DNA from 3 places in the Pseudomonas sp. TE9122 genome. Region 3 is predicted to be linked to each of the others. Evidence: riboswitches for the same ligand, from Rfam matches in the RefSeq annotation. Region 3 holds a riboswitch; each other region holds the start of a gene.
The links. Region 3 has a riboswitch for cobalamin ahead of ACZ9BE_RS09800 (CbtB domain-containing protein). Riboswitches for the same ligand answer to the same signal wherever they lie in the genome.
Positions count from the first base shown of each region.

Region 1: another riboswitch for cobalamin. It lies ahead of ACZ9BE_RS12930 (ABC transporter substrate-binding protein); the one in region 3 lies ahead of ACZ9BE_RS09800 (CbtB domain-containing protein).
Region 2: another riboswitch for cobalamin. It lies ahead of cobO (cob(I)yrinic acid a,c-diamide adenosyltransferase); the one in region 3 lies ahead of ACZ9BE_RS09800 (CbtB domain-containing protein).

Region 1 covers NZ_JBWBQI010000001.1:2,878,030-2,887,742, reverse strand. The annotation lists gene ACZ9BE_RS12950 (pyridoxal-phosphate dependent enzyme) at 1-65, opposite strand, end outside; gene metE (5-methyltetrahydropteroyltriglutamate--homocysteine S-methyltransferase) at 430-2,718, shown strand; gene ACZ9BE_RS12940 (ABC transporter ATP-binding protein) at 2,928-3,692, opposite strand; gene ACZ9BE_RS12935 (FecCD family ABC transporter permease) at 3,689-4,705, opposite strand; gene ACZ9BE_RS12930 (ABC transporter substrate-binding protein) at 4,702-5,715, opposite strand; cobalamin riboswitch at 5,855-6,046, opposite strand; gene ACZ9BE_RS12925 (ParD-like family protein) at 6,256-6,483, shown strand; gene map (type I methionyl aminopeptidase) at 6,480-7,271, shown strand; partial or broken gene ACZ9BE_RS12915 (ABC transporter ATP-binding protein) at 7,475-8,630, opposite strand; gene ACZ9BE_RS12910 (ABC transporter permease) at 8,648-9,457, opposite strand; gene ACZ9BE_RS12905 (ABC transporter permease) at 9,464-9,713, opposite strand, start outside.
Region 2 covers NZ_JBWBQI010000001.1:1,260,206-1,269,918, forward strand. The annotation lists gene ACZ9BE_RS05585 (AI-2E family transporter) at 1-107, shown strand, start outside; gene hda (DnaA regulatory inactivator Hda) at 314-1,018, shown strand; gene ACZ9BE_RS05595 (C40 family peptidase) at 1,210-1,827, shown strand; gene ACZ9BE_RS05600 (C40 family peptidase) at 2,043-2,579, shown strand; gene ACZ9BE_RS05605 (PQQ-dependent sugar dehydrogenase) at 2,707-4,020, opposite strand; gene ACZ9BE_RS05610 (hypothetical protein) at 4,087-4,671, opposite strand; cobalamin riboswitch at 4,834-5,063, shown strand; gene cobO (cob(I)yrinic acid a,c-diamide adenosyltransferase) at 5,146-5,757, shown strand; gene ACZ9BE_RS05620 (cobyrinate a,c-diamide synthase) at 5,754-7,154, shown strand; gene bluB (5,6-dimethylbenzimidazole synthase) at 7,151-7,801, shown strand; gene cbiB (adenosylcobinamide-phosphate synthase CbiB) at 7,798-8,706, shown strand; gene cobD (threonine-phosphate decarboxylase CobD) at 8,699-9,691, shown strand; gene ACZ9BE_RS05640 (cobyric acid synthase) at 9,688-9,713, shown strand, end outside.
Region 3 covers NZ_JBWBQI010000001.1:2,153,578-2,163,290, reverse strand. The annotation lists gene ACZ9BE_RS09815 (magnesium chelatase ATPase subunit I) at 1-271, opposite strand, end outside; gene cobN (cobaltochelatase subunit CobN) at 488-4,336, opposite strand; gene cobW (cobalamin biosynthesis protein CobW) at 4,340-5,404, opposite strand; cobalamin riboswitch at 5,504-5,715, opposite strand; cobalamin riboswitch at 6,599-6,817, shown strand; gene ACZ9BE_RS09800 (CbtB domain-containing protein) at 6,941-7,138, shown strand; gene ACZ9BE_RS09795 (CbtA family protein) at 7,150-7,851, shown strand; gene ACZ9BE_RS09790 (cobalamin biosynthesis protein) at 7,848-8,261, shown strand; gene cobM (precorrin-4 C(11)-methyltransferase) at 8,340-9,086, shown strand; gene nfuA (Fe-S biogenesis protein NfuA) at 9,231-9,713, opposite strand, start outside.

The sequences.
Region 1 (9,713 bases), 720 kb from region 3:
GTGACCTGCACCAGCGGAGTATTGCCTATCAGCCCAAGCACGGCAGGGCGTGATTCCTTTGACATTTCTTCACCTCTTTATGGTGTTGATCGCGTTCCAATCGCGGGGAAAAGACTCGCGTGCAACTTAGGCGCAGACATCCTCTCTCGCAACCTCTAATCCTTGGAAAATCCAGCCATTTGGATCTAACGATAGAACGAAAACTTGCATGTTGCCCTGAGGTGTTCTGATCGTTCCCACGCTCCGCGTGGGAATGCAGCCTTGGACGCTCTGCGTCCCTACGGCCAGAAGATCCCAGCCTTCGGCAGCTCCCACGGGGCGCCTGTGCATGAGTAGAACTTGTGATGATCTAGAATTTATTGAGTTTGTTTCATCAAGTCCGGTTCCCGACAATACCCGCCATCGAATAAGCATCTGGAGTTGTTTGTCATGGCACTGGCCCATTCCCTTGGATTTCCGCGCATCGGTCGCGACCGCGAACTGAAGAAAGCGCAAGAGGCGTTCTGGAAAGGAGAACTGAACGAGGCGGGCCTGCGTGACGTCGGGCGTGAGCTGCGCAAGGTCCATTGGGACTTGCAGAAAAACGCCGGCATCGACTTGCTGCCGGTTGGCGATTTCGCCTGGTACGACCAAGTGCTGACCCACTCGCTGATGTTCGGCGTGATCCCCGAGCGCTTCCGCCCCCATGACGGCAAAGCCACGCTGCACACCCTGTTCAGCATGGCCCGTGGCGTCAGCAATACTTGCTGCGGCGAAGGCCACGCTCAGGAAATGACCAAGTGGTTCTACACCAACTATCACTACCTCGTACCGGAATTCAGCGTCGATCAACAATTTCAGCTGAGTTGGGAGCAGCTGTTTGAAGAAACCGAAGAGGCCCGTGCGCTAGGGCACAACGTCAAACCGGTGATCATCGGTCCGCTGACCTATCTGTGGCTCGGCAAAACCAAAGGCACCGATTTCGACAAACTCGATTTGCTTGATCGCCTGCTACCGCTGTACGGCCAGATCTTCGCGCGGCTGGCGGCATTGGGCGTGGAGTGGGTGCAGATCGATGAGCCGATTCTGGTGCTCGATTTGCCGCAGGACTGGAAGAATGCCTTCGAGCGCGCCTACAACCAGATCCAGCGCGATCCGCTGAAAAAACTGCTCGCCACGTACTTCGGTGGTCTGGAAGAAAACCTCGGTCTGGCGGCGAACCTGCCGGTCGATGGCTTGCACATCGATCTGGTGCGCGCGCCGGATCAATACCCGACCATTCTGGATCGTCTGCCGGCTTATAAGGTGCTGTCGTTGGGTGTGGTCAACGGTCGGAACGTCTGGCGCTGCGATCTGCAAAACGCGCTGGCGACGCTGCGCCATGCTCATGAGCGTCTGGGTGATCGTTTGTGGGTAGCGCCGTCCTGCTCGTTGCTGCACAGCCCGGTTGATCTGGGCCGCGAAGACCAGCTCGATGCCGAACTGAAAAGCTGGCTGGCGTTCGCCGTGCAGAAGTGCGAAGAGGTCGCCGTGCTCGCTCAAGCGGTCAGCGAACCGGAAGCGCCGAAGGTACTGCGTGCCCTCGCGCAAAGCCGTTCGGTGCAGACCAGCCGCGCTGCCTCGCCGCGTATTCACAAACCGGCGGTACAAGCGCGGGTCGCGGCGATCACTGCCAAGGATGCGCAACGCCAATCGCCGTTTGCCCAGCGTATTGCCAAACAGCGCGGCAAGCTCGACCTGCCGTTATTCCCGACCACCACCATTGGCTCGTTTCCGCAAACGGCGGCGATCCGTCTGGCGCGTCAGGCCTACAAGCAAGGCAAGCTCAGCGCGGCCGATTACACCGATGCGATGCACACGGAGATTCGCCACGCGGTGGAAATTCAAGAACGCCTCGGCCTGGATGTGCTGGTGCACGGTGAGGCCGAGCGCAACGACATGGTCGAATACTTCGCCGAACAGCTCGACGGCTATGCCTTCACCCGCTTTGGCTGGGTGCAGAGCTACGGTTCGCGCTGCGTCAAACCGGCGGTGATTTTCGGTGACCTAAGCCGCCCGCAGGCGATGACGGTCGAGTGGATCCGCTACGCCCAAGGCCTAACCGACAAGGTCATGAAAGGCATGCTGACCGGCCCGGTGACCATGCTGATGTGGTCGTTCCCGCGCGAAGACGTCAGCCGCGAGGTGCAGGCTCAACAACTGGCGCTGGCCATTCGTGACGAGGTGAATGATCTGGAAGCGGCGGGAATCAAAATCGTGCAGATCGACGAAGCGGCGTTCCGTGAAGGCTTGCCGTTACGCCGGGCGCAATGGCCGGCGTATCTGCACTGGGCGAGCGAAGCGTTCCGCCTGTGCGCCTCCGGCGTGCGCGACGAAACGCAGATCCACACGCACATGTGCTACAGCGAGTTCAACGATGTGATCGAGTCGATCGCGGCGATGGACGCCGATGTCATCACCATCGAAACCTCGCGTTCGGACATGGAACTGCTCGAAGCGTTTGAAGCGTTTGCCTACCCGAACGACATCGGCCCCGGCGTGTACGACATTCACTCGCCACGCATTCCCGATGTGTCGGAAATGGTTGGCTTGCTGCGCAAGGCGGCGCAGCGTATTCCGGTGGAGCGGCTGTGGGTCAATCCGGATTGCGGCTTGAAAACCCGAGGCTGGCCAGAGACCGAGGCGGCGTTGGTGCACATGGTCAGCGCCGCGCGGCAACTGCGCAAAGAGTGGGCCTGACCCTTTACCGCCCTGGAATACATAACCCTGTGGGAGCGAGCCTGCTCGCGAAAGCGGTGTGTCAATCGACACCATGTTGGATGACCTGACGCCTTCGCGAGCAGGCTCGCTCCCACAGAACTCGCGTTCTCCCCGTCATTCACGGCAACACACAAATCCTTTGTGGGAGCGAGCCTGCTCGCGAAAGCGGTGTGTCAGCCACCCATGCATCAGGCAAGGAAGCGCAATATCGGCGCACCATCGAACGGGTCTGTCAGATAGTGCGCCCTGACCCCGAAAGTCGTCTGTAACCGCTCCGGCGTCAGCACTTGCAGCGGCTCGCCAAGCGCGACCAGACGCCCGCGCTCCAGCACCGCCAGGCGATCGCACTTGAGCGCCTGATTGAGATCGTGCAGGGCGATCAGCGTAGTCACCGGCAGTGCGCGCACCACTTGCAGAATGCTCAACTGATGCTGGATGTCGAGGTGGTTGGCCGGCTCGTCGAGCAGCAGGATCTGCGGGCGCTGCGCCAGTGCGCGGGCGATGTGCACGCGTTGGCGTTCCCCGCCGGAGAGGCTGCGCCAGAGGCGGTTGCGCAGGTGCACGGCGTCGACGTCAATCAGCGCTTGCTCGACGATGGCGTCATCGGCGGGCGACCACGGTTGCAGCGCCGACAACCACGGCGTGCGCCCCAGCGCCACCGCGTCGAACACGCGAATGCCATCGTCGGTATCGGCCTGTTGCTCAACCACCGCGAGCGTCTGCGCGATGCTGCGCCGCGACATTTTGCCCAGCGCCTGACCGCCGAGCTGCACATGGCCCGCGCTCGGTTCGCGCAGGCCGGCCAGCAATTTGAGCAGCGTGGATTTACCCGAACCGTTCGGCCCGACAATGCCCAGGGTCTCGCCGCGCTGAACGTCGATGCTGACACCGTTGAGCAACTCGGCACCGCGCACCTTGAAGCTCAACCCAGCACAGCTCAGAACCGTGTTCATCGCGCCGATCTCCGGCCCACCAGAATCAGCGCGAACACTGGCGCGCCGACCAGCGCAGTGATCACGCCGACCGGGATCACCTGACCCTTGATCAGGGTGCGCGACAGCACATCTGCGGCGATCAGAAACACCGCGCCGCCTAGGGCGCTGGCCGGCAGCAGACGCGCATGACCGGTGCCGAGCAATAACCGCGCTGCGTGGGGAATCACCAGACCGACAAAGCCGATCGAGCCGACAATCGACACCATCACCGCCGTCACCAGCGCGGCGCAGCCGATCAGCAGGATCTGTACGCTACGCACGGCAATGCCGAGGGAGGCCGCCGAGTCCGCACCAAAGGTGAACGCATCCAGCGCCCGGCGATGCCACAGACAAACAACCAACCCCAACACAGCCACCGGCACCGCCAGCCACACCGACGGCCAGCGCACGCCGCCGAGATTGCCGAGCAGCCAGAACATGATCCCGCGCGCCTGTTCCGAGCTGGCCGAGCGGGTGATCAGAAAAGCGGTGAGGGCGTTGAACAGCTGCGAGCCGGCAATCCCGGCAAGAATGATCTGCCCGGTGCCGCTGGCCGAGCCGCTGACCCGTGCCAACAGGATCACCAGTACGAACGCCGTCACCGCGCCGGCAAACGCACCGACCGACAGTGAAATCGCCCCGGCGCCGACGCCAAGCAGGGCGACCATCACCGCGCCAGTCGAGGCACCCGCGGAAATCCCCAGCAGATACGGATCGGCCAGCGGATTGCGCAGCAGCGATTGCAGGATCACCCCGCACGTCGCCAGACCGGCGCCGCAGGCCGCCGCGACCAGCGCGCGGGTCAGGCGATAGTTCCAGACGATGCCTTCGTCGATCGGGTCGAGCACATAACCGGCGCCCCACAGCTTGTTGGCCAGCACCTGCAACACCACGCTCGGCTCGATCGAAGTCTCACCAATGGCCACGCCGCCGATCAGCGCGACCGACAGCGTCAACAGCACCAGCAGCAAACGGATCAGGCGTCTGCTCATTGCGACAGGTCGTAGCCGTTGATGGCGCTGGCCAGTTGTTCGAGGCCGTCGAAGGTGCGCAGGCTGGCCTGCATGGCCATGGCGTCAAGGATGATGATGCGGTTGTGCTTGACCGCGTCCATGTTGCGCGTCACCGGATCACTGCGCAGGAAGGCGAGTTTCTTCTGATAGTCGTCCGCCGGGAAACGTCGACGATCCATGCGCGCGATCACCAGAAACGTCGGGTTGGCCTTGGCGATGGTTTCCCAGCCGACCGTTGGCCATTCTTCATCGGACTCGACGACGTTGCGCACGCCGAGGGTGCTGAGCATGAAATCGGGAACGCCTTTGTGCCCGGCCACGAACGGCTCGATGTCCATCTCGGCGCTGGAGAACCACACCAGGGCGCTGACGTCTTTGCGCTGCTGGTTTTTCGCGGTGGCGATCGACTGCGCGAGGCTGGCTTTGAGCTGCTCATTGAGCTGCTCGCCACGCGCCTGCACGTCGAAAATCGCCGCCAGTTGGCTCACGCTTTTGTAGATGCTGTCGATGCGAAACGGTGCCAGCCGCGTCCCGTCCGAACCAACGAGGTTGTCCTTGGCTTCGCAATCGGAGGGCAGCAGATAGGTCGGAATCTTCAGTTCATGAAACTGCTCGCGGGTGCCGACCGCGCCTTGCGGGCCGACCATCCATTCCAGCTCGACGGCAACCAGCTCCGGGCGTTTGGCGATCACCGCTTCGAAACTCGGCTCGTTGTCGGCGAGGCGCTCGATCCTGTCGTTCTGTGCTTTGTATGTGCCCAGCACATCGTTGAACCACAGCGAAGTGCCGACGACTTTGTCGCCCAGACCCAAGGCGTAGAGCATTTCGGTGCCGGCCTGGCCGATAGTCACCGTGCGCGCAGGTGCGTGTTGAAAGGTCAGGCTGCTGCCACAATTTTCGACGGTCAGCGGATACGCAGTCGGCGCCGCTTGCGCCAGGGCGCAAAGGCTCAGAGCGGTGAGCAGGGTGGCAACGCGGGGCAGCAGCATGGGGCATCTCCAAGGGAACCGTACGGGAGCGGGCGGGTACGGTTTGGAAACACACCTCGGGCGCGGTCGTGGAAACTGCGCAAGGCCGGCACGGGGAAAATGCGCACGGCACGATGTCCTTCCCGGACACCCCGCCGGTTGGTCAGTCACTGTGCCGGCAGGTCTCCTGACTGATGCGTCATCGCCACGCTCCGGCCTTCCCGGGGTTCACCCAGTGGCAGTCGAGGAGCAGGCTCGGCACCTACAGTTGCGGGGGCAGTTCCGATTGATGCGTGGAGCACCTCGGATTCCCTATTAATTCCGTGTGGAAACCGGCGCGGGCATGGTAGTCGATCAGGCCGCTGATGGGGAGCCGAATCTGCTTTGGTACGAGCTGCCGAAGGCTGCGATCTTTTGATCTGGTCTTTAACGGGCAAGATCAAAAGATCGCAGCCTTCGGCAGCTCCTACACGGGTGCGTGTTTGCGTGGCGGAGTGTTTGCAATCCGAGGGTAAGCTTGGCTAGTATACGATCCATATACATTTCGTATCGGATATAGACATGGGCATCGTAAAGATTTCAGAGGACATGCACGAGAACCTGCGTATCTCCAGCAACGCCCTCAGCCGCTCGATCAACGCGCAGGCCGAGCACTGGATGCGCATCGGCATGCTCGCCGAGCTGCATCCCAATCTCGACCACAGCGCCATTTGCCGCCTGCTGATCCGCGCCGAACAGAATGGTGGGCTGGATCTGCAACAACTGACTCAGGAAGCCGTCAGCGCATGAGAAACCAGATCAAGATCAACACCCCGGCCGACATCGAAAAATCCCGTGCCGCCGGCAAACTCGCCGCTGAAGTGCTGGCAATGCTGGTGCCGCATGTGAAGGCTGGCGTGACCACCGATGAGCTGGATCGACTGTGCAACGATTACATCGTCAATGTGCAGAAGGCGGTGCCAGCCAATGTCGGTTATCACGGCTTTCCGAAAACCGTCTGCGCGTCGGTCAACGATGTGGTGTGCCACGGGATTCCATCGGGTACGCCATTGAAAGACGGCGACATCGTCAACCTCGACATCGCGGTGATCAAGGACGGCTGGTTCGGCGATACCAGTCGCATGTATGTGGTGGGCGAGGCGACTCCTGAAGCGCAGCACCTGATCAAGACCACCTACGAAGCCATGTGCGCAGGCATCCGTGCAGTGAAGCCGGGCGCAACGCTGGGCGATATCGGTCACGCGATCCAGAGCCTGGCGGAGGCGGAGGGCTTCAGTGTGGTACGCGAATACTGCGGCCATGGCATCGGCAAGGTCTATCACGATGAACCGCAGATCCTGCATTACGGCTTTCCCAATCAGGGCCTGAAGCTTAAGGCCGGGATGATTTTCACCGTGGAACCGATGCTCAATGCCGGCAAACGCCATGTGAAGAACATGCCGGATGGCTGGACCGTATTGACCAAGGATGGCTCGTTGTCGGCGCAGTGGGAGCATATGGTCGCGGTGACGGAGAGCGGGTTCGAAGTGCTGACGGCTTGGCCGGATGAGATTGAAGGGTACCGGGCCATTGGCTAATACCGTGTCGCCTGCTTGCCCTCACCCTAGCCCTCTCCCAATGGGAGAGGGGACTGACCGAGGTGTTGTTGCGAGATACGCCGACGTGCGATACCGAGTCGAACTTACATTTTGAACAGCATGAAGATCGGCTCCCTTTCCCCCTCGCCCCCCGTGGGGGAGAGGGCTGGGGTGAGGGGGTAGATCCAACTGACTCAGCGCAATCAGTGAGCCCCGGCAGCCTTGTTCAAGTCGCTCTCGGTCCACTCGGTATAAACACAAGCATCCGCCGTCGCCCAGCGCACCCGTACCGGATCGCCGGCCTTGAGCGGCATGCCCGCTGCCGATAGCGCTTTCACCGTCATCGACGTCCCGCCCGCAGTCACCACGCTGCACGTCTGGCTTTCACCGAGAAACAGCACCTCCACAACGTTCGCCGACACCTCATTCCAGCCCGCCGCCAGCGGCTCATCCAGCGCCTGCTGCGTGCTCAGCGCCAAGGCCTTTTCCGCGACGCACCATCAGCAGCACATCCTGATCAGTGTGCAACCCGGACGTCAGCCGAATCGACAACGACTGGCCCTCGAAACTCGCCGCTGCATTGCCTTGCACCTTGAGCTTGAGGAAGTTCGAATTACCCAGAAACGACGCGACAAACGCATTCGGCGGATTCTGGTAAAGGTCATAACCACTGCCCAGACCAACGATTTTGCCGTGGCTGAAAATCGCGATGCGTTGCGACAGACGCATGGCTTCTTCCTGGTCGTGGGTCACGTACACGATGGTGATACCCAGGCGTCGGTGCAGTTGGCGCAGTTCATCCTGCAAGTCCTCGCGCAGCTTCTTGTCCAGCGCGCCCAGCGGTTCATCCATTAGCAGAATGCGCGGCTCGTAAACCAGCGCCCGGGCGATAGCAACACGTTGTTGCTGACCACCGGACAGTTGCGAAGGGCGGCGATGGGCAAACTGTTCGAGTTGCACCAGCTTCAACATCGCATCGACGCGTTTTTCGCGCTCGGCCGCAGCCAGTTTGCGAATGGCCAGAGGGAAGGCGATGTTGTCGCGTACCGACAGATGCGGGAACAGCGAGTAACGCTGAAAAACCATGCCGATGTCGCGCTTGTGCGGCGGCACGTTGACCAGCGACTGGCCGTTGACGAGGATCTCGCCGCTGCTCGGTGTTTCAAAACCGGCGAGCATCGACAGCGTGGTGCTTTTGCCCGAGCCGCTGGAGCCCAGGAACGTGAGGAATTCACCGTCCTTGATGTCCAGCGAGATATTGTCGACGGCAGCGAAATCGCCGTAGTGCTTGTTCAGGTTGCGCAGGCTGACCAGGGGTTTGTCGCTCTGCTGGGATGCGTCTTTGATCACGGCACTCATGTCGTACTCCTGGGCGCTCAGGCGCTGATTTCGTTGCGCCGGCGCAGGGCGGCGGCGATCACCATGACCAACACTGACAGGCCGATCAGCAGCGTCGAAGCGACGGCGATCACCGGGGTCAGGTCCTGGCGCAGGGTGGTCCACATTTTCACGGGAAGGGTTTGCAGAGTCGGGCTTGCCATCATCACGCTGAGCACCACTTCGTCCCACGAAACGAGAAAGGCGAAGAGGGCGCCGGCGACCATGCCCGGACGAATCGCCGGGAACGTCACCTTGAACACCGCTTGCAAGCGCGAGGCACCGCAGATCACCGCCGCGTCTTCAATCGACTGATCGAACAGCTTCAGCGAGTTGATGATCGAGATGATGGTGAACGGCAGCGCGACGATCACATGGCTGACGACGAAGGCGAACATCGTTCCGGTGTAGCCGAGCTTGAGAAACAGCGCGTACACCGCCACGGCAATGATCACCAGCGGCACGATCATCGGCAGGGTGAACAGGCCGTAGAGCATCTCGCGGCCGGGAAAGCGTCCGCGCACCAGCGCAAACGCGGTCGGCAAACCGAGCGCCACAGCGCAGATGGTGGTCAGCACGGCGACCTTGAGGCTGGCGGCAGCGGCGTTCATCCAGTCGGGATTGGAGAAGAACTGGCCGTACCATTTCAGCGTCCAGCCTGGTGGCGGGAACACCAGCCACTGCGAGGAGCCGAACGACAGCAGCACGATGAACACGATCGGCAACAGCAGGAACAGGCCGATCAGCCCAGTCGTAGCGTAGAGGCCGAAACGCATGCGCCGGCTCATGGCATTGGGGGTCAGGAGCATGTCGGCTTACCTCGCGTTACTGGCGCCAACCGGGGATTCCGGTTGAAGCTTCAGGTAGAAGTAGAACAACACCAGGGTGATTGCGATCAGCAACGCGGCGCCGGCGCTGGCCAGGCCCCAGTTGAGGAACGATTGCACCTGCTGAATGATGAACTCCGGCAGCATCATGTTCTGCGCCCCGCCGAGCAGTGCCGGGGTGACGTAGTAACCGAGCGACATCACGAACACCATCAAACCACCGGAGGCCAGACCCGGC
Region 2 (9,713 bases), 890 kb from region 3:
TGCTGGCGTTGCCGGTGGCGGCGGTGATCATGGTGCTGGTGCGTCATGTCCACGACTTGTATAAGGATTCCGGGATCTACAGCGGCGTTGACGAACCTGAGCTGTGATGGCGCGGGCCGCCCGGCGCTTGGCCGGGCTGGCCGGTTTCGTTCGAGCGAGGGCGCCAGAGAATCTGTCATCAAACCGCTGCGTCAACGCAAACCTTTGATTTTGCTTGGGGTCTGTCGCATTGTGCGCTCAGCCTCACGGGTATAAACTTCGCCAACTTTACACAGAGGCCACTAACGGTTCCTTTGAGAACTGTTCAGTCAGCATGAAACCGATTCAGCTGCCCCTAGGTGTGCGTCTGCGTGACGACGCCACCTTCATCAACTACTACCCAGGCGCCAATGCCGCTGCACTCGGCTATGTCGAGCGTCTCTGCGAAGCCGACGCCGGGTGGACGGAGAGCCTGATCTACCTGTGGGGCAAGCACGGCGTCGGGCGCACGCATCTGTTGCAGGCCGCGTGCCTGCGCTTCGAGCAGATGGGCGAACCGGCGGTGTATCTGCCGCTGGCCGAGTTGATGGACCGCGGCGTGGAAATCCTCGACAACCTTGAGCAGTACGAACTGGTCTGTCTGGATGACTTGCAGGTGATTGCCGGCAAGGCGGACTGGGAGGAGGCGATGTTTCATCTGTTCAACCGTCTGCGTGACAGCGGCCGGCGCCTGCTGATCGCCGCGTCCACTTCGCCGCGCGAATTGCCAGTGAAGCTGGCCGACCTGAAATCGCGCCTGACCCTGGCGCTGATCTTCCAGATGCGCCCACTCTCCGATGAAGACAAATTGCGTGCGCTGCAATTGCGCGCATCCCGTCGCGGTCTGCACCTGACCGATGAAGTCGGGCACTTCATTCTCACTCGCGGCACGCGCAGCATGAGCGCGCTGTTCGATCTTCTCGAGCAGCTTGATCAGGCGTCCCTGCAAGCGCAACGCAAGCTGACCATTCCCTTCCTCAAGGAAACTCTTGGCTGGTAGTAGTGGGCTTTTGCCAGCTTTCAGGCGCCACAAAACCCGCGTCCCTGCGCCGATTCACCGGCCAGACGAGTTACGCGCTTAGATGTAAACGCGAAACCGGGAAGTCACATAAAGTTCGATTGAATTTGCAAATGAGGACGATAGCGGGCATAGTCTCGGCTTCTTTACAACTATCAGCCACGGTCGTGCCCATGCTAAAGCGCTTCGCACCCCTCGTGCCTCTCGCACTCGTTACCCTGTTATTCGGTTGTGCTGCTCATTCTCCGGTTCAAGAGCCGCCGCAACAGGTCAAGAATTCTGCTACCGCCCAGTCCTCCGTTATTTATCAGGAAGAGCTGGACACCGAAAAAGAACTCAACCAGTTCAACGGCAGCAAGCCTTATCAGCTTCCTGTACTGGCTGACAGCATCCTCGAACGCGGCATGTCCCTGATCGGTACTCGTTACCGTTTCGGCGGTACCTCTGAAGCCGGTTTCGATTGCAGCGGTTTCATCGGTTACCTGTTCCGCGAAGAGGCGGGCATGAACCTGCCGCGCTCCACTCGCGAAATGATCAACGTTGATGCGCCGCTGGTTTCGCGCAGCAACCTTGAGCCGGGTGATCTGCTGTTCTTCGCCACCAATGGTCGTCGCGGTCGTGTCAGTCACGCCGGCATCTACCTGGGTGACAACCAGTTCATTCACTCCAGCAGTCGTCGCAGCGGCGGTGTTCGCATCGACAGCCTGGGTGACAGCTACTGGAGCAAGACCTTCATCGAAGCCAAGCGTGCACTCGCCATGGCGCCGACCGTGGTCACCGCTCGCAAGTAACCTGCATGTCGCTGCGTTCGCGGCGACAAAACGGCACGGCAACGGAGTAGACCTAAACTTTACAAGGTGAAGTTAAAGTCTTACTTGAAGTTTGCCGCGTAGCCGCTAGAATCCTGAATCTATATTGATGGCAAACCGCCTGCGTGATGACGCAGGCGGTTTTGTTTCTGTCCATTCGGCAGAGAAAGCCGCAGCCAGATCAGGATGTTCTGCTTATGACGATGTCGGCCCGCCTCACCTTGATCCTTTGCGCCGCGCTGCTCAGCGCCTGCGCCAGCCGCACACCGCCGCCAGCCCCCGTGGTTCGCGCGCCGATCGTGTTCGCTCCCTCCCAGGCTTTTTCCCCCGTTGCTGAAGACGTGTTGTTCCGTGCCCTCGGCCTGGTCGGTACGCCGTATCGCTGGGGCGGCAACACCCCGGATTCCGGTTTCGATTGCAGTGGTCTGATCGGTTTCGTATACCGCGACGCGGCGGGCATTTCGCTGCCACGCTCGACCCGCGAAATGATCGTCATGCAGGCGCCGAATGTCGGCAAGGAAGGCTTGCAAACCGGCGACCTGATTTTCTTCGCCACCAATGGCGGCTCGCAGGTCAGTCATGCGGGGATTTACGTCGGCGAGGGTCGCTTCGTGCATGCACCGGCCACTGGCGGCACGGTCAAGCTCGACAGTCTGTCGAAAGCGTATTGGCAGAAGGCGTATCTGAGCGCCAAGCGGGTGTTGCAGCCGGGGCAGCTGGCGCATAACCCCTAGTGCGTATGCATAACTAAATGTGGGAGCGAGCCTGCTCGCGAAGGCGGAGTGTCAGTCGACAATGATCTGACTGATAAACCGCTTTCGCGAGCAGGCTCGCTCCCACATTTTTTGCGTCGCGCTTAACTTACTTGCTGGCAGAAACGCGCCACACCTTGTTGCCCACATCATCCGCCACCAGCAAGCTACCTTGCTGATCGATCACCACGCCTACCGGGCGGCCCAGCGCATTCTCGTCCTTGTCGAGGAAACCGGTCAGCACATCCACCGGCTGCCCGGTCGGCTTGCCGCCAGTAAACGGCACGAAAATCACCTTGTAGCCACTGTGCGGTTTGCGGTTCCACGAGCCGTGCTGGCCAATGAATGCGCCTTCCTTGAATTGCGCCGGCAAGCGGTTGCCATCGGCGAAGGTCAGGCCCAGCGAAGCGGTGTGCGGACCGACCGCGTAATCCGGAGCGATGGCCTTGGCCACCAGATCCGGATTCTGCGGTTTGACCCGCACATCGACGTGCTGGCCGTAGTAGCTGAACGGCCAGCCATAGAAGCCGCCGTCCTTGACCGAGGTGATGTAGTCCGGCACCAGATCGCTGCCGATTTCGTCACGCTCGTTGACCGCTGTCCACAAGGCGCCGCTGGTGGGTTCCCAAGCCAGGCCGTTGGGGTTGCGGATACCCGAGGCGAAGATCCGGTGATTGCCGGTCGCACGATCGACTTCCCAGATCGCCGCGCGGCCTTCTTCCTGATCCAGACCGTTTTCGCCAACGTTACTGTTCGAGCCGACGGTGACGTAGAGCTTGTTGCCGTCCTTGCTGGCGATGACGTTTTTGGTCCAGTGGTGATTCAGCGTGCCGCCGGGCAAGTCGACGACTTTGATCGGTTGGGTCTTGATCTCGGTGGCGCCCGGCTCGTAGTTGAAGCGCAGCAGGCGGTCGGTGTCGGCTACGTACAAATCGTTGCCAACCAGCGTCATGCCAAATGGCGAGTTGAGGTTCTGCAGGAACACCGTGCGGGTTTCCGCGACGCCATCGTGGTCGGCATCACGCAGCAGGGTGATGCGGTTCGGGCTGGGCACGCCGGCGCCGGCCTTGCCCATGACTTTCTTCATCACCCAGCCACGAATGCCTTTGCTGTCATCGGGCTTGGGCGGCGCATTGGTTTCCGCCACCAGCACATCGCCGTTGGGCAGCACGTAGAGCCAGCGCGGGTGATCGAGGCCTTCGGCAAACGCGGCGACCTGGGTGCCGGCCGCTGCGGTCGGTTTCGCGCCGTCCGGCCAGCCCACCGCCGGGGCGATGTTGACTGTCGGGATCAGCGTCTTGTTCGGTTCGGGCAGTTTCGGTGACGGGCCGGTGCCGTCGGAGACTTGCAGGCTGGAGGTTTCACCGCAGGCGGCGAGCCCGCCAGCGACGGCGATGATAAGAGCGAGTTGGGCCTTGCGCATTGCTGATCTTCCCTATGAATGCATTCCTAAACATAGAGGAGGGCGCAGGCCCGATGGTTCAACTGCTCAACCGCGGGCTTCCTTGAACAGCACGGCGATGCCCGGATGATAGTTGCCCGCGTCGCTGTGCAATTTGCGATAGGCGTAGGGGAAATACCAGGCCACGGCGCAGGTGTGTTCCTTTTGCAGGTCGTCGACCATGTCCTGCAATTCTTCGGGGCTGGCGCTGTGCTGAGGTTTTTGCGGAGCAACAAAGAGGCAGCCGAGCTTGAGATCGCTGGCGTAGCTGATGCGCTTGGCATCAACGGTGATGTCGAGCAGGGCCTGGGTCAGGTTGAGATTGTTGACCCGTGGCCAACGTTGCGTGGCCTGAATGAACGCGCGGTCTTCGGCGCCGGCAATCAGCAGGTCGGCGCGAGCATTGCGTTCGCCTTCTTCGTTCTGTTTGCGCGTGGCCGTGTCGTTCAGCGTGACCATTTCAGCCATCCACGCCGCTGCCGCGAGCAGGCCGAGATTGGCTTTCTCGTCGTGCCAGTACGGCGTGTCGTTGTCGCCGCGTACAGTGTTGTAGCGATCGATACAGTCAAACCAGCGTTCCAGCACCGGGCGCAGAAATTCCAGGCGCGGGTTGCTGATGATCATGCCTTGCATCGTCGTCATCCTTATTGTTGTAATGGGCTTTTCGGGAAAAGCATGGCTCTTTGATATCACTTGTCGCAGTCTGGCACAAGATTGCCGCTGCACAATGGATCAGCGGCAGTTATTCGCGCGCAAAGCGCCTCTTCAATTGACGCTCCACCCCCAACCCTCTAACCTTCGCCGCTTGTTTCAGGTGCTCTGTGGCCCAGCGTCGACAGAGTGAAACAGGGAAGCCGGTGAGGGTGGTCTTCGAGCGAAGCCACGACGATCCCGGCGCTGCCCCCGCAACGGTAAATGAGTGAAAACTGCGCCTTGAGCCACTGCCTCGAAAGAAGCGGGAAGGCGCGCAGTCCGGCGAAACGCCGCTCATGAGCCCGGAGACCGGCCTGATCCATCTCAGCGGCATCACGGTGGGCGATGCCAGGCTTTTTGCCGTCTATTCTTTTGCCTGCCCGCCGTTATCCAGCCTCAACGGAGAGCTCCCCCATGACTGATTCCCCCGAGCGTGACGAACGCCATCTGGCGCGCATGCAGCGCAAGAAGGCCGTGATCGACGAACGCATTGCCAACTCGCCCGACGAATGTGGCCTGGTGCTGGTGCTGACCGGCAACGGCAAAGGCAAGAGCAGCTCGGCATTCGGCATGCTCGCCCGCGCGATGGGCCACGGCATGCAGTGCGGCGTGGTGCAGTTCATCAAGGGCCGCAACAGCACTGGCGAAGAATTGTTTTTCCGCCGCTTCCCCGAGCAGGTGCGTTTCCACGTCATGGGCGAAGGCTTCACCTGGGAAACCCAGGATCGTCAGCGCGACATCGCCGCTGCGACCGCCGCTTGGGAAGTCTCGCGCGAATTGTTGCGCGACCCTTCGATCGGTCTGGTGGTGCTCGATGAATTGAACATCGCCCTCAAGCACGGCTACCTCGATCTCGATCAGGTGCTCAGCGATCTGCAAGCGCGCCCGCCGATGCAGCACGTGGTTGTCACCGGGCGCGGCGCCAAGCCGGAAATGATCGAGATGGGCGACACGGTCACCGAGATGGGCATGCTCAAGCACGCCTTTCAGGCCGGGATCAAAGCGCAGAAAGGCGTCGAACTTTGAAGCAACCACGTCACTGCCCGGCGGTGTTGATCGCCGCGCCGGCCTCCGGTCAGGGCAAGACCACCGTCACCGCCGCACTCGCCCGTTTGCATCGCAACCAAGGGCGCAAGGTGCGCGTGTTCAAATGCGGTCCGGACTTTCTCGACCCGATGATCCTCGAGCGCGCGAGCGGTGCGCCGGTGTATCAACTGGACATGTGGATGGTCGGCGAGCAGGAAAGTCGCCGGCTGTTGTGGGAAGCCGCCGCCGAGGCTGACCTGATTCTGATCGAGGGCGTGATGGGCCTTTTCGACGGCACGCCATCCAGCGCTGATCTGGCGCGCCACTTCGGTGTGCCGGTGCTCGGCGTGATCGATGGCACCGCCATGGCGCAGACCTTTGGCGCCTTGGCGCTGGGCCTGGCCAAGTATCAGCCGGACTTGCCGTTCGCTGGCGTGCTGGCCAACCGCGTCGGCACCTTGCGCCATGCGCAATTACTCGAAGGCAGCCTCACCGAAGGTCTGCGCTGGTACGGTGCGCTGTCCCGCGAAACCGGTATCGAATTGCCGAGCCGCCACCTCGGCCTGGTTCAGGCCAGCGAATTGAATGATCTGGATCTGCGCCTCGACGCGGCCGCCGATGCGCTGGCCAGCAGTTGCGAGGTCGCGCTGCCACCGGCCGTTGAATTCGCCGGGCCTGACGTCATCGCCGCCGAGCCTCTATTAAAAGGTGTGCGCATCGCCGTTGCCCGCGATGAAGCCTTTGCCTTCACCTATGGCGCCAGTCTCGATCTGCTGCGGGCGATGGGCGCCGAATTGCGCTTCTTCTCGCCGATTCGCGACACCCGATTGCCCGAGGCGGACAGCCTGTATCTGCCGGGCGGCTATCCAGAGCTGCATCACGTCGCGCTGGCGCAAAACGCCTCAATGCTGGCGGCGATCCGCGCGCACCATGCGGCGGGCAAGCCGTTGCTCGCCGAGTGTGGCGGCATGCTTTATCTGCTTGATTCGCTGACCGACGTGGAAGGCACCCGTGCTGAGCTGGTCGGTTTGCTCAAGGGCGAGGCGGTGATGCAGAAGCGTCTGGCGGCGCTGGCGTTGCAGGCGGTTGAGCTGCCGGAAGGTTCCTTGCGTGGGCATACCTATCATCATTCCCTGACCACCACAGAGCTGACGCCGATTGCCCGGGGGGTGAGTCCTAATGGCGGGCGTGGGGCCGAGGCGGTTTATCGCGAGGGGCGGATGACGGCTTCTTATGTGCATTTTTATTTCCCGTCGAATCCGACTGCGATTGCCGCATTGTTTGCGCCAGATCGTGAGGCCGGCTTCGCGAGCAAGCTCGCTCCCACAGTGAATGGTGAGCTTCCTGAAGAAATGCGATCTCCTGTGGGAGCTGGCTTGCCAGCGATGGGGCCATGACCGACAACACCTTCTCCGAAGCCGAGCGCGCAGCGGTCTACAAGGCAATCGCCGAGCGCCGCGACATGCGCCACTTCACCGGCGGCAGCGTCGAGCCGCAGTTGCTGCGTCGTCTGCTTGAAGCCGCTCATCAAGCGCCGAGCGTCGGTCTGATGCAGCCCTGGCGCTTCATCCGCATCAGCGATCGTGCTCTGCGCGGGCAGATCCGCGATCTGGTGGAAGAAGAGCGCATCCGCACTGCCGAAGCCCTTGGCGAGCGCAGCGATGAGTTCATGCAGCTCAAGGTCGAAGGCATCAACGATTGCGCCGAAGTGCTGGTCGCAGCGCTGATGGACGATCGCGAAAAACACATCTTCGGTCGGCGCACGTTGCCGGAAATGGACATGGCCTCGCTGTCCTGCGCGATCCAGAATCTGTGGCTGGCCTCCCGCGCCGAAGGCCTGGGCATGGGCTGGGTTTCGTTGTTCGAACCGCAAGCCTTGGCGGATTTGCTCAAATTGCCGGCCGGTGCGAAACCGCTGGCGGTGTTGTGTCTCGGCCCGGTCAGGGAGTTCTATTCGGCGCCGATGTTGGTGCTCGAAGGCTGGGCGCAGGCGCGGCCGCTCAACGAGTTGCTGTACGAAAATTATTGGGGAGTGAATCAATGAGTGTGGCGTTGCTGAGTGTCGCTGCGGTAGCGCTGGATGCGCTGCTCGGTGAACCGAAACGCTGGCATCCGCTGGTGGCGTTCGGCAATTTTGCCGGGCGCATCGAGCAACGCTTCAACGCCGGCGGTCGTGGCTGGCGCAGCCATGGCGTGACCGCGTGGGTGCTCGCGGTGCTGCCGCTGACTCTGCTCGCCACCGCATTTTCCTGGGCGCCCTATGTCGGCTGGATTGTCGAGATTCTCGCGCTGTATTGCGCACTCGGCATGCGCAGCCTCGGCGAACATGTCGCGCCGGTCGCGGCTGCGTTGCGCGCCGATGATCTGGACGAGGCGCGCAAGCGTGTCGGTTATCTGGTCAGCCGCCAGACCGATGAACTCGACAGCACTGCCGTGGCCCGTGCCGCGACTGAGTCGGTGCTGGAGAACGGCAGCGATGCGGTGTTCGCTGCGCTGTTCTGGTTTGTCGTCGCCGGCGCCCCGGGCGTGGTTCTGTATCGCTTGAGCAATACCCTCGATGCGATGTGGGGTTATCGCAACGAACGCTTCGAACGTTTCGGCTGGGCGGCGGCGAAAATCGACGACGTGTTGAACTACATTCCTGCGCGTCTGGTGGCATTGACCTACGCGCTGCTCGGCAAGACCCGCCTCGCGCTGAAGTGCTGGCGCACCCAAGCGCCGCAGTGGGACAGCCCTAACGCCGGCCCGGTGATGGCGGCCGGTGCCGGTGCGCTGGGCGTCGAGTTGGGTGGCCCGGCGATCTATCACGGCGAACTGCATGAGCGCCCACAACTGGGCGAAGGTGCGCCGGCGGATGCCGATTCCATTGACCGTGGCTGGCAATTGGTCCAGCGCGGCGTATGGTTATGGCTGCTGATGCTTTGCCTGGGGGCGGAATTTTATGCTTGAGCACGGTGGCCGGTTGCGCAAGGCTGCACTCGATTACGGGATTGCCGAAGCCGACTGGCTCGACCTGTCCAGCGGCCTCGCGCCGTGGCAGTTCCCGATCCCGGAGATCCCGCTGCGCGCCTGGGCGCGCTTGCCGGAAACCGACGACGGTCTGGAACAGGCCGCCTGCGATTACTACGGCGCCGCGCAGGTGTTGCCGGTGGCCGGCTCGCAAATGGCCATCCAGTTGCTGCCGCGTCTGCGCCGGGCCGGCAAGGTCGGCGTGTTGTCGCCGTGCTATGCCGAGCATGCCGAAGCCTGGCGGCGCAGCGGTTACATCGTCCGTGAAGTGCTCGAGCAGGAAGTCGAGTTCTTTCTCGACAGCCTCGATGTATTGGTGGTGGTCAATCCGAACAATCCGACCGGCCTCAGCCTGACCCCGGCACGCCTGCTCGACTGGCATGCGCGGCTGGCGCAACGCGGTGGCTGGCTGGTGGTCGACGAGGCGTTTATGGACAACACGCCGCAGCTGAGCCTGGCGCCCTATGCGCATCAGGTCGGGCTGGTGGTGTTGCGTTCGTTCGGCAAGTTTTTCGGTCTGGCCGGGGTGCGCCTCGGTTTCGTTCTGGCCGAGCGCAAGTTGCTCAAACTGCTCGCCGAACAGGTCGGGCCGTGGGCGGTGAGCGGGCCGACGCGGGTACTCGGTACGGCGTGCCTGCAAGACACCGAGGGCCATACCCGTCAGCGGATTCGCAGCGATGAAGCGAGCGAACGGCTGGCGGCGTTGCTGACGCGTTGCGGTTTTGCACCGCAGGGCGGCTGCGCGCTGTTTCAGTGGTTGATCACCGAGCACGCCGAAGCGCTGCACGAATTCCTCGCCCGGCGCGGCATCCTCCTGCGCCTGTTCAGCCACAACAGCAGTGTGCGTTTCGGCCTGCCAGCGGATGCCGCGCAAGCGCTGCGTCTCGAACAGGCTTTGCAAGCATTCGCCAAGGACCACCCATGACCACTCTGATGGTGCAAGGCAC
Region 3 (9,713 bases):
GCGAAAACTGCGCGCGAGCGCCGCTCAGGGCAGCGTCGAGATCGAGGGTGCCGACCAGGCGCTCTTCAGTGGCGCCCAACGGCAAAGTGACAAACTGGCCGCTGGCGAGCAGGTCCGCCAGGCCCCGGGCCAGGGTCGACTTGGCCATGCCGCGCGGGCCTTCTATGAGTACGCCGCCGATTTTCGGGTCGATGGCGGTCAGGCACAGGGCGAGCTTCAGGTCATCGGCGCCGACCACGGCGGAGAGCGGGAAATGCGGGGTGTCGGTCATGGGTTTCTCTTTCGTGGTCGTGGATGGTCGTGACGTTGTGGTGTGTCAGTTGTTGCCCTCACCCTAGCCCTCTCCCAGAGGGAGAGGGAACAGACCGTGATGGCCTCTCGAGTTCTGTCGACGTGATGCATCGGGTCGACGCAAATTTCGACAGCGCTAAAAATCGGCCCCCTCTCCCTCCGGGAGAGGGGTGGGGTGAGGGTAGCTTTTTAGCGGCTACATATCTTCCTCGATATCCAACAGCAAATTCTCCAGCGCTTCTTTATAAGCCCCAGGCTCCTGCCACATCCCGCGCTGCTGCGCTTCGAGCATGCGTTCGGTCATGTCGCGCAGCGCATGGGGATTATGCTCACGAACAAAATCCCGGGTCGCCGGATCGAGCAAATATGCCTCCGCCAGCAACGCATATTGATGGTCGTCGATCAATTGCGTAGTCGCATCGAAGGCGAACAGATTATCAACCGTCGCCGCCAGTTCGAACGCGCCTTTGTAGCCGTGACGCTTGACCCCGTCGATCCACTTCGGATTCGCCGCGCGCGAGCGCACCACGCGATTGAGCTCTTCCTTCAAGGTACGAATCTTCGGCAGATCCGGTTGGCTGTGATCGCCGTGATAACTGGCCGCCGCTTCCCCGCGCAGAGTCTCCACCGCCGCGAGCATGCCGCCCTGGAACTGGTAGTAATCGTTGGAATCGAGCAGGTCATGCTCGCGGTTGTCCTGGTTTTGCAGCACCGCTTGCACCTGGCTCAGGCGCTGGCTGAATTGCGCGCGGGCGGCCGTGCCCTCGTCGGCACCGCCGTAAGCATAGGCGCCCCAGTTCAGGTAGACCTCGGCGAGGTCTTCGCGCGACTGCCACAGACGTCCATCGATAGCGCCTTGCACCCCGGCGCCATACGCCCCCGGTTTCGCGCCGAAGATGCGCCACCCGGCTTGACGCCGCGCGGTATCTTCATCGACGCCCGACTGCAACAGCGCCTCGCGTTCGGCGCGCACCTTGGCGGCGAGTGGATTCAAGTCATCCGGCTCGTCCAGTGCGGCCACTGCTTGCACGGCGGCGTCGAACAGGCGGATGAGATTGGCAAACGCATCACGGAAAAACCCCGAAACCCGCAGCGTCACGTCGACCCGCGGACGATCGAGCAGGCTCAGCGGCAGAATCTCGAAATCATCCACGCGCTGACTGCCCGTGGCCCATACCGGACGCACGCCCATCAAAGCCATGGCCTGAGCGATGTCGTCGCCGCCGGTGCGCATGGTCGCGGTGCCCCAGACCGACAGGCCGAGCTGGCGCAAGTGATCGCCGTGGTCCTGCAGATGCCGTTCGAGAATCAGCGTTGCCGACTGGAATCCGATGCGCCACGCGGTGGTGGTCGGCAGATTGCGCACGTCCACCGAATAGAAGTTGCGCCCGGTCGGCAGCACGTCGAGGCGGCCACGGCTGGGCGCACCGCTGGGGCCGGCCGGGACGAAACGACCGCTGAGGGCGTCGAGCAGACCGCGCATTTCGGCGGGGCCGCAAGCGTCGAGGCGCGGGGCGACGACTTCGCGCAGATGGTCGAGTATCGAATCAACCTCAGCCCAACCCGCCCCTTGTGGGAGCGAGCCTGCTCGCGAACTCGGTGTGTCATTCAACAATGATTTACCTGACGCACCGCTTTCGCGAGCAGGCTCGCTCCCACAGGGGACATTCAGTGCTTGGAAGATCAGGTCTGCGGCGAAGAGTTCGAGGCGTTCGCGGGTGTCGCCGGCGGTGCGCCAGACTTCTTCGCTGATGGCCTGCAACTCGATCGGACACGGGCCATTCCAAGGATCGGCCAATGCACAATCCAAGGGGTCGAAGCCCAACTCAAACGCCTTGGCCAACGCTCGCAACAAGCTCGACTGCGCGCCTTTACCGTCACCGCGCGGGATGCGCAGCAACGCCAGCAAGGTGTCGATACGCAAGCGCCCGCTCGGCGATTCACCAAAAATGTGCAACCCATCGCGAATCTGCGATTCCTTCAGATCGCACAGATAAGTGTCCAGACGCGGCAACCAGATCGCCGCATCGGCATCGCTGTCCAGCGCGGCATCCAGTTGCAATTCGCGGTCGATCTGCGTGTCCCGCACCAATTGCAGAATGTCGCGCTGCAACTCGCGGGCACGGCGCGGATCGAGCAGTTGCGCCTCGTAATATTCGTCGGCCATCAACTCCAGATTACGCAGCGGCCCATAGGTTTCGGCGCGGGTCAGCGGTGGCATCAGGTGGTCGATGATCACCGCCTGCGTGCGCCGCTTGGCCTGGGCGCCCTCGCCCGGGTCGTTGACGATAAACGGATAGATATTCGGCAACGGCCCGAGCAGCGCGTCGGGCCAGCAGTTTTCCGACAGCCCAACACCTTTGCCCGGCAGCCATTCGAGATTGCCGTGCTTGCCGACGTGGATCACGCCGTGGGCGCCGTAGGTGTTGCGCAACCAGAAATAGAAGGCCAGATAGCCGTGCGGCGGGACCAGATCCGGGTCGTGATACACCGCGCTCGGATCGACCTGATAACCGCGGGCGGGCTGGATGCCGACAAAGGTCAGACCGAAACGCAGACCGGCGATCATCAGGCGACCGTCGCGGCACATCGGATCGTTTTGTGGCGCCCCCCAACGCTCGAGCACCGCCGCGCGATTCGCCTCCGGCAACACGTTGAACATTGCCAGGTAATCGTCCATCGCCAGGCTTTGCTGGCACGGGCGCAGGTCGAGACTGTCGAGGTCGTTGCTGACACCGCCGAGCAGTTGCTGGATCAGCTCGGTGCCGCTATCGGGCAACTCGGCCGTGACCGGATAACCCTCTTCGCGCAAAGCGCGGAGGATGTTCAGCGCCGCCGCTGGCGTATCGAGGCCGACACCGTTGCCGATGCGGCCGTCGCGGGTCGGGTAGTTGGCGAGGATCAGGGCGATGCGTTTTTCGCCGTTCGGCACGTGTGCCAAAGCAATCCAGCGCCGCGCCAGTTCGGCGACGAATTCCATGCGTTCGGGCTGGGCGCGGTAGCAGACCACATCGGACTGACTGCGCTCGCTGCGCCAGGCCAGATCCTTGAAGCTGATCGGTCGGCTGATGATGCGTCCATCGAGTTCCGGCAAAGCAATGTGCATCGCCAGATCACGCGGCCCAAGGCCCTGTTCGCTGTCGCGCCAGCCGGGTTCGTTGTCCTGGGCGCAGATGGCTTGAATCACTGGGATGTTGCGGCGAAACGGGCGCAGATGCGGCGCTTCGGGGCTGGACTGGGCAAAACCGGTGGTGTTGAGAATCACCCCCGCCTCGACTTCATCCAGCCAGTCCTCGACCACCGACAGACAACCGGGCTCCTTCAGACTGGCCACCGCGATCGGCAGCGGATTGAGCCCGGCTGCCTGCAAACGCTGACAGAACACATCGATGAACGCCGTGTTCGCCGCCTGCAAATGCGAGCGATAAAACAACAACGCCGCCACCGGTTGACCGGGCAGCCATTCGGCTTGCCAGTCGCTCAGGGCAGCGCTGTTTTTCTGTGGGTGATAAATCGCCGTGCGCGGCAGGGTTTGCGGCTCGCTCCACGGGTAATCGCGGGCGAACCATTGGTTGCCCAGGCAACGGAAGAAATCCAGCGCATTGCCCATGCCGCCCTGACGCAGAAATTGCCAGAGTCGATCGCGCACTTCGGCGCTGACCGTGCTCAAGTCACTGAGTTCGGGATCCGGGCGGTCATCGCCAGGCACCAGAATCAGTTGCACGCCGCGTTCGGACAACTCGACCAGCCGCTCGACACCGTAGCGCCAATAGGCGATGCCGCCGTGCAGTGAGATCAGAATGACCTTGGCGTGGCGCAGCACTTCGTCGACATACAGATCGACCGAGGCATGATTCTGCACCTGCATCGGGTTGGCCAGACGCAGGCTCGGATAGTCATCGGGCAGTTGCTGCGCAGCCTCGGCGAGCAGCGCCAGGCTGGAATCGCCGCTGCACAGGATCACCAGCTCGGCGGGGGTTTGTCCGAGGTCGGCAATGTTGTCGTCCGAGACGAATCCGCCCGGCTGGGTCCTGAGCAGGTGCATGGCTTAAACGCTGAGCGCAGCGCGCAATTGCGCTTCGAGTTGTGCGGCATCGAGTTCCTGTCCGATCAGCACCAGACGCGTGACACGCGCTTCGTCGGCGCCCCACTGGCGGTCGAAATGCTTGTCGAAACGCGTGCCCACACCCTGGATCAACAGGCGCATCGGCTTGTTCGGAATCGCCGCGAAGCCTTTGACCCGCAGGATGCCGTGCTGCACCACCAGTTGCGTCAGCGCATCGAGCAGCAAGCTTTCGTCGGCTTGCGGCAATTCGATGGAGATCGAATCGAAGGCGTCGTGATCGTGGTCGTCGTCATCACCGTCATGGTGGTGATCGTGGTGGCTGTGGCGGCTGTCGATATGCTCTTCAGAGCCGGCACCGAGACCGATCAGCACGTCGAGCGGCAGGCGGCCATTGCTGGCTTCGACGATTTTTACCGCTGGCGGCAGCTCTTCGGCTACTTCAGCGCGTACGCGAGCCAGGTCTTGCGGGCTGGTCTGGTCGGCTTTGTTGAGGATCACCAGGTCAGCGCTGGCCAGTTGATCGGCGAACAGTTCATGCAGCGGCGACTCGTGATCAAGGTTCGGATCGAGTTTGCGCTGGGCATCGACCTGATCCGGGAACGCGGCGAAGGTGCCAGCAGCGACGGCCGGGCTGTCGACCACGGTGATGACTGCATCGACGGTGCAGGCACTGCGAATTTCCGGCCACTGGAAGGCTTGCACCAGCGGTTTTGGCAGGGCCAGGCCCGAGGTTTCAATAAGGATGTGGTCGAGATCGCCGCGACGGGCAACCAGCTCGCGCATCACCGGGAAGAATTCTTCCTGCACGGTGCAGCACAGGCAGCCGTTGGCCAGCTCATAAACGCGGCCGCTGGCCTCTTCTTCGGTGCAGCCGATGGTGCATTGCTTGAGGATTTCACCGTCGATGCCCAGCTCGCCAAACTCGTTGACGATCACCGCGATGCGCCGGCCCTGAGCGTTGTCGAGCATGTGCCGCAGCAGCGTGGTTTTGCCCGAACCGAGGAAACCGGTGACGATGGTGACGGGGAGTTTGGCCAGTGTTTTCATCGGTATGCCCTTTGGCAAGCGGCGGGCATACGGGACGAGAACCGGCAGCGCGCGTGCACGCCGGAAGCATTCGCCACCGGATCACCCCGCCCGGTTGTAGTGAGAATCTGTGACGAGGCAGGTCTCCTGGCTGACGGCGTTCAGGCGTTGGGCCTGGCGTCCATTGCGCCTTCCCGCTGGCTCATCGGTTGAGCTGGCAGTGGCGTGGCAACGAACATCACCGTTCACAGTTGCGGGGGCAGCCGCGGCTTTGACCGCGTTCCCTTCTTAGCTTCGGCGAGTGCCGAAGAACCTCGAAAGCGCAAGGCTACGCATGGGTCCGTCGTGGGTCAATGGGCGTTGAGTTTGAGTTCGGGGGCATATCCGTTGCTGCGGTAACGGCTTCTTATGGTTTCGCTCTTACAGCGAGTCCCTTTTTCAAACGCCAAAAAGGAACCAAAAGGCTTTGCCCCGGCGTACGGCCCGCTCGCTGGGGCTCGGGGTACCTTCGTTACGGGACCGATCCGGGCGCAGCGGCTACGGTTTGCTTCGCTGCACCTCCTTCCGCTGTGTACGACTGCGTCGCACGGTCGCTGCGCTCCCACCCCCGGATCGATCCCGTAACGAAGCCTGCCGAAGGGGCAAAAGATCAAAAGCCAGAGCAAAAGCAAAGGCAAAAGCAAAAGATCGCAGCCTTCGGCAGCTCCTACAGTTGGATCGCGCACCAGCTCAAGAACAGGTCGGATGTCAGGCCGCCTTCGCGAGCAGGCTCGCTCCCACAAAAGCAAAAGCAAAGCAGCGCAGCTGCCCGCGGCGCAGCCGCCCCACTCAACAATGAGCGCAAGCTCGAGTGCTCTTGATCTTGATCCACCGGCGACGTCGGAAGGCTGAGTGGAGGGATTGATCCGGGCGTGGGAGCGCAGCGACCGTACGACGCAGTCGTACACAGCGAGTGTAGGTGCAGCGAAGCAAACCGGAGCCGCTGCGCCCGGATCAGTCCCGGAGCGAAGGAACCCGAGCCTGCGAGGGCCGAACGTAGGAGCAAGCCTTTTTGGGTACTTTTTCGGCGTTTGGAAAAAGTGCCTCGCCGTAAGGGCGAAACCGTAATCAGCAACACCCGCAGCAACGGATATACACACAAAAACATCAGAAAAATCCCCCACCGCAGCACCGAAAACTCCCCGGAAATTGACTAAAAACCCAAACCCATGTTCTCCTGCCCACCTTGTTACGGGTGCCCTTCACAGGGTGAAACGGGAAACCGGTGAATCATGTGCTTTACTCAAAGCCATGTCAGTCCGGTGCTGCCCCCGCAACGGTAAGCGAGCGAAGCGTCAGATCCACTGTGCCCCGGCATGGGAAGGTGATGCTTGCAGGTCGGCGACCAGCCAACCCCTCGCAAGCCCGGAGACCGGCCCGCAACACCCAGCACGCGCAAGCGCCGCTGACCACAAACAAACCCGCGGTGGGCGGGCGCTGTTCGAAATCCCTGCGTGCCCGGCTCGCAGGGATTTTCATGCGCTCTGTTTACCCGCTGACATTTCAGAGGGAAGCGCTATGTCGATCATCAGTAACACCGTCAGCCACACTGACCACATCTCCAGCAGCACCACACTCGGCCAACGCGTCGCCGCCGCCCTCTTCGCCTCGATCCTCGGTGCCAGCCTGGTCTGGTTCGCCGGTTTCTCGCACATCGAAGCGGTGCACAACGCCGCCCACGATACCCGCCACAGCGCCGCGTTCCCGTGCCACTGAGGCCTGCCGAAATGATCAAACGTATCGCGCAAACCGCAGGCTTCACCGGCTTGCTGGCCGCCCTGCTGCTGACCCTGCTGCAGAGTTTCTGGGTATCGCCACTGATTCTGCAGGCCGAAACCTTCGAGAAATCCGAACCGGTCGCGCAAGTCCACGAACACGCCGCCGGCACCGCCGCCCACAGCCATGATGGCGAAGCCTGGGAGCCGGAAGACGGCTGGCAGCGTGTGGTCTCGACCACTGGCGGTAATCTGGTGGTGGCAGTGGGTTTCGCCTTGATGCTCGCCGGCCTGTACACCTTGCGCGCGCCGACCAAGACCTCGCAAGGGCTGCTCTGGGGTCTGGCCGGTTACGCCACGTTCGTTCTCGCGCCGACCTTGGGCCTGCCACCTGAGTTGCCGGGCACAGCCGCCGCCGATCTGGCTTCGCGGCAGATCTGGTGGATCGGCACTGCCGCTTCGACCGCTGTCGGCCTGGCACTGATCGCTTTCAGCCGTCACTGGCTGATGAAGCTTCTTGGTGTAGCGATTCTCGCCGTGCCGCATGTGATCGGCGCGCCGCAACCGCAGGTGCATTCGATGCTCGCTCCAGAGGCACTGGAAACCCAGTTCAAAATCGCTTCGCAGCTGACCAACGTCGCGTTCTGGCTGGCCTTGGGCCTGATCAGTGCATGGTTGTTCCGCCGCAAAAGCGCAGGCCCATATCAGGCATGACCGATGACCGCGCAGCGCCGACCCTCGTGGTCGGCCTCGGCTGCCAGCGGGGCTGCCCGGCCAGTACGTTGCGTGCGTTACTCGACCAGGCTTTGCAGGCACACCGCATCGAACTGCGAGCGGTCAAGGCTCTGGCGAGTATCGATCTCAAGCGCGACGAACCGGGGTTGCTGGAACTGGCCACACAGTTGAACCTGCCGCTGCAGTATTTCAACAGTGCCGAACTGGCGCCCTATCAGCAGCGCCTCAGCCATCAATCGCAGATCGCCTTTGAGCGCACCGGCTGCTACGGCGTGGCGGAAAGCGCCGCGCTGGCGCTCGCCGAGCAACTGATTCAGGCGCCGGCGAAACTGCTGATCCACCGGCAGAAATATGCGCAGGCCACGCTGGCATTGGCCGGCGCTGCATAAAATCCCGATAATCCCCGCCATTGATCATGAGCACGCTTCATCTGCAGTGTGCCTGCGCCTCTTCACAAGGACTCAACGATGACCGTCTACTTCATCGGCGCCGGCCCCGGCGACCCGGAACTCATCACCGTCAAAGGCCAACGGCTGATTCGCAGCTGCCCGGTGATTATCTACGCCGGTTCGCTGGTACCCGCCGCGGTGCTGGAAGGTCATCAGGCCGAAATCGTGGTCAATAGCGCTGAACTGCACTTGGAACAGATCATCGATCAGATCAAGACTGCCCATGCCCAAGGCCAGGATGTGGCCCGTGTGCATTCCGGGGATCCAGGTCTGTACGGCGCGATTGGTGAGCAGATTCGCTACTTGCGTGAGCTGAACATTCCTTTCGAGATCATTCCGGGCGTGACCGCCACAGCGGCATGCGCAGCGCTGCTGGGCGCCGAGTTGACCCTGCCGGACATTTCGCAAAGCGTGATCCTGACCCGTTACGCCGACAAGACCGCGATGCCCGCCGGCGAAGAACTGGCGAGCCTGGCGCAGCACGGCGCGACCATGGCCATTCATCTGGGGGTCAATCATCTGGAAAAGATACTGGTCGAACTGCTGCCGCATTACGGCGCGGACTGCCCGATTGCCGTTATTCACCGCGCGACATGGCCGGATCAGGACTGGGTGGTAGGTACATTGGCGGACATTGCCGACAAGGTCGAGGCCAAAGGCTTTCGGCGTACGGCGCTGATTCTGGTTGGCAGGGTGCTGGGCAGCGAGGTGTTTGGCGAATCATCGTTGTATCGCGCCGGGCATGCGCATCTTTATCGCCCTTGAAGACGCCTTCGCGAGCAGGCTCGCTCCCACAGGTGATTGCATTTCATTGTGGGAGCGAGCCTGCTCGCGAATGGGGGCGGCAAAAGTTACCCATAAAAAAACGGCGCTCACGGGGCGCCGTTTTTCATGTTCGCAGCGAACGCCTTAGTAGTAGGCGTTTTCTTTCTGCGTGTGGTCGGTCACGTCGCGAACGCCCTTGAGCTCCGGAATGCGCTCGAGCAGGGTGCGCTCGATGCCTTCCTTCAAGGTTACGTCGGCCTGGCCGCAGCCCTGGCAACCGCCACCGAACTGCAACACGGCAATGCCGTCCTCGACAACGTCGATCAGGCTGACCTGACCGCCGTGGCTGGCCAGCCCCGGGTTGATCTCGGTTTGCAGGTAGTAGTTGATGCGCTCGTTGACCGGGCTGTCGGCATTGACCATCGGCACTTTGGCATTCGGTGCCTTGATGGTCAGTTGGCCGCCCATGCGGTCGGTGGCGTAATCAACGACCGCGTCATCAAGAAACGCTTCGCTGAACGAATCGATGTAGGCGGTGAAGCTTTTCAGCCCCAGCGCGGTGTCTTCAGGCTTCTCTTCGCCTGGCTTGCAGTAGGCAATGCAGGTTTCGGCGTACTGGGTACCAGG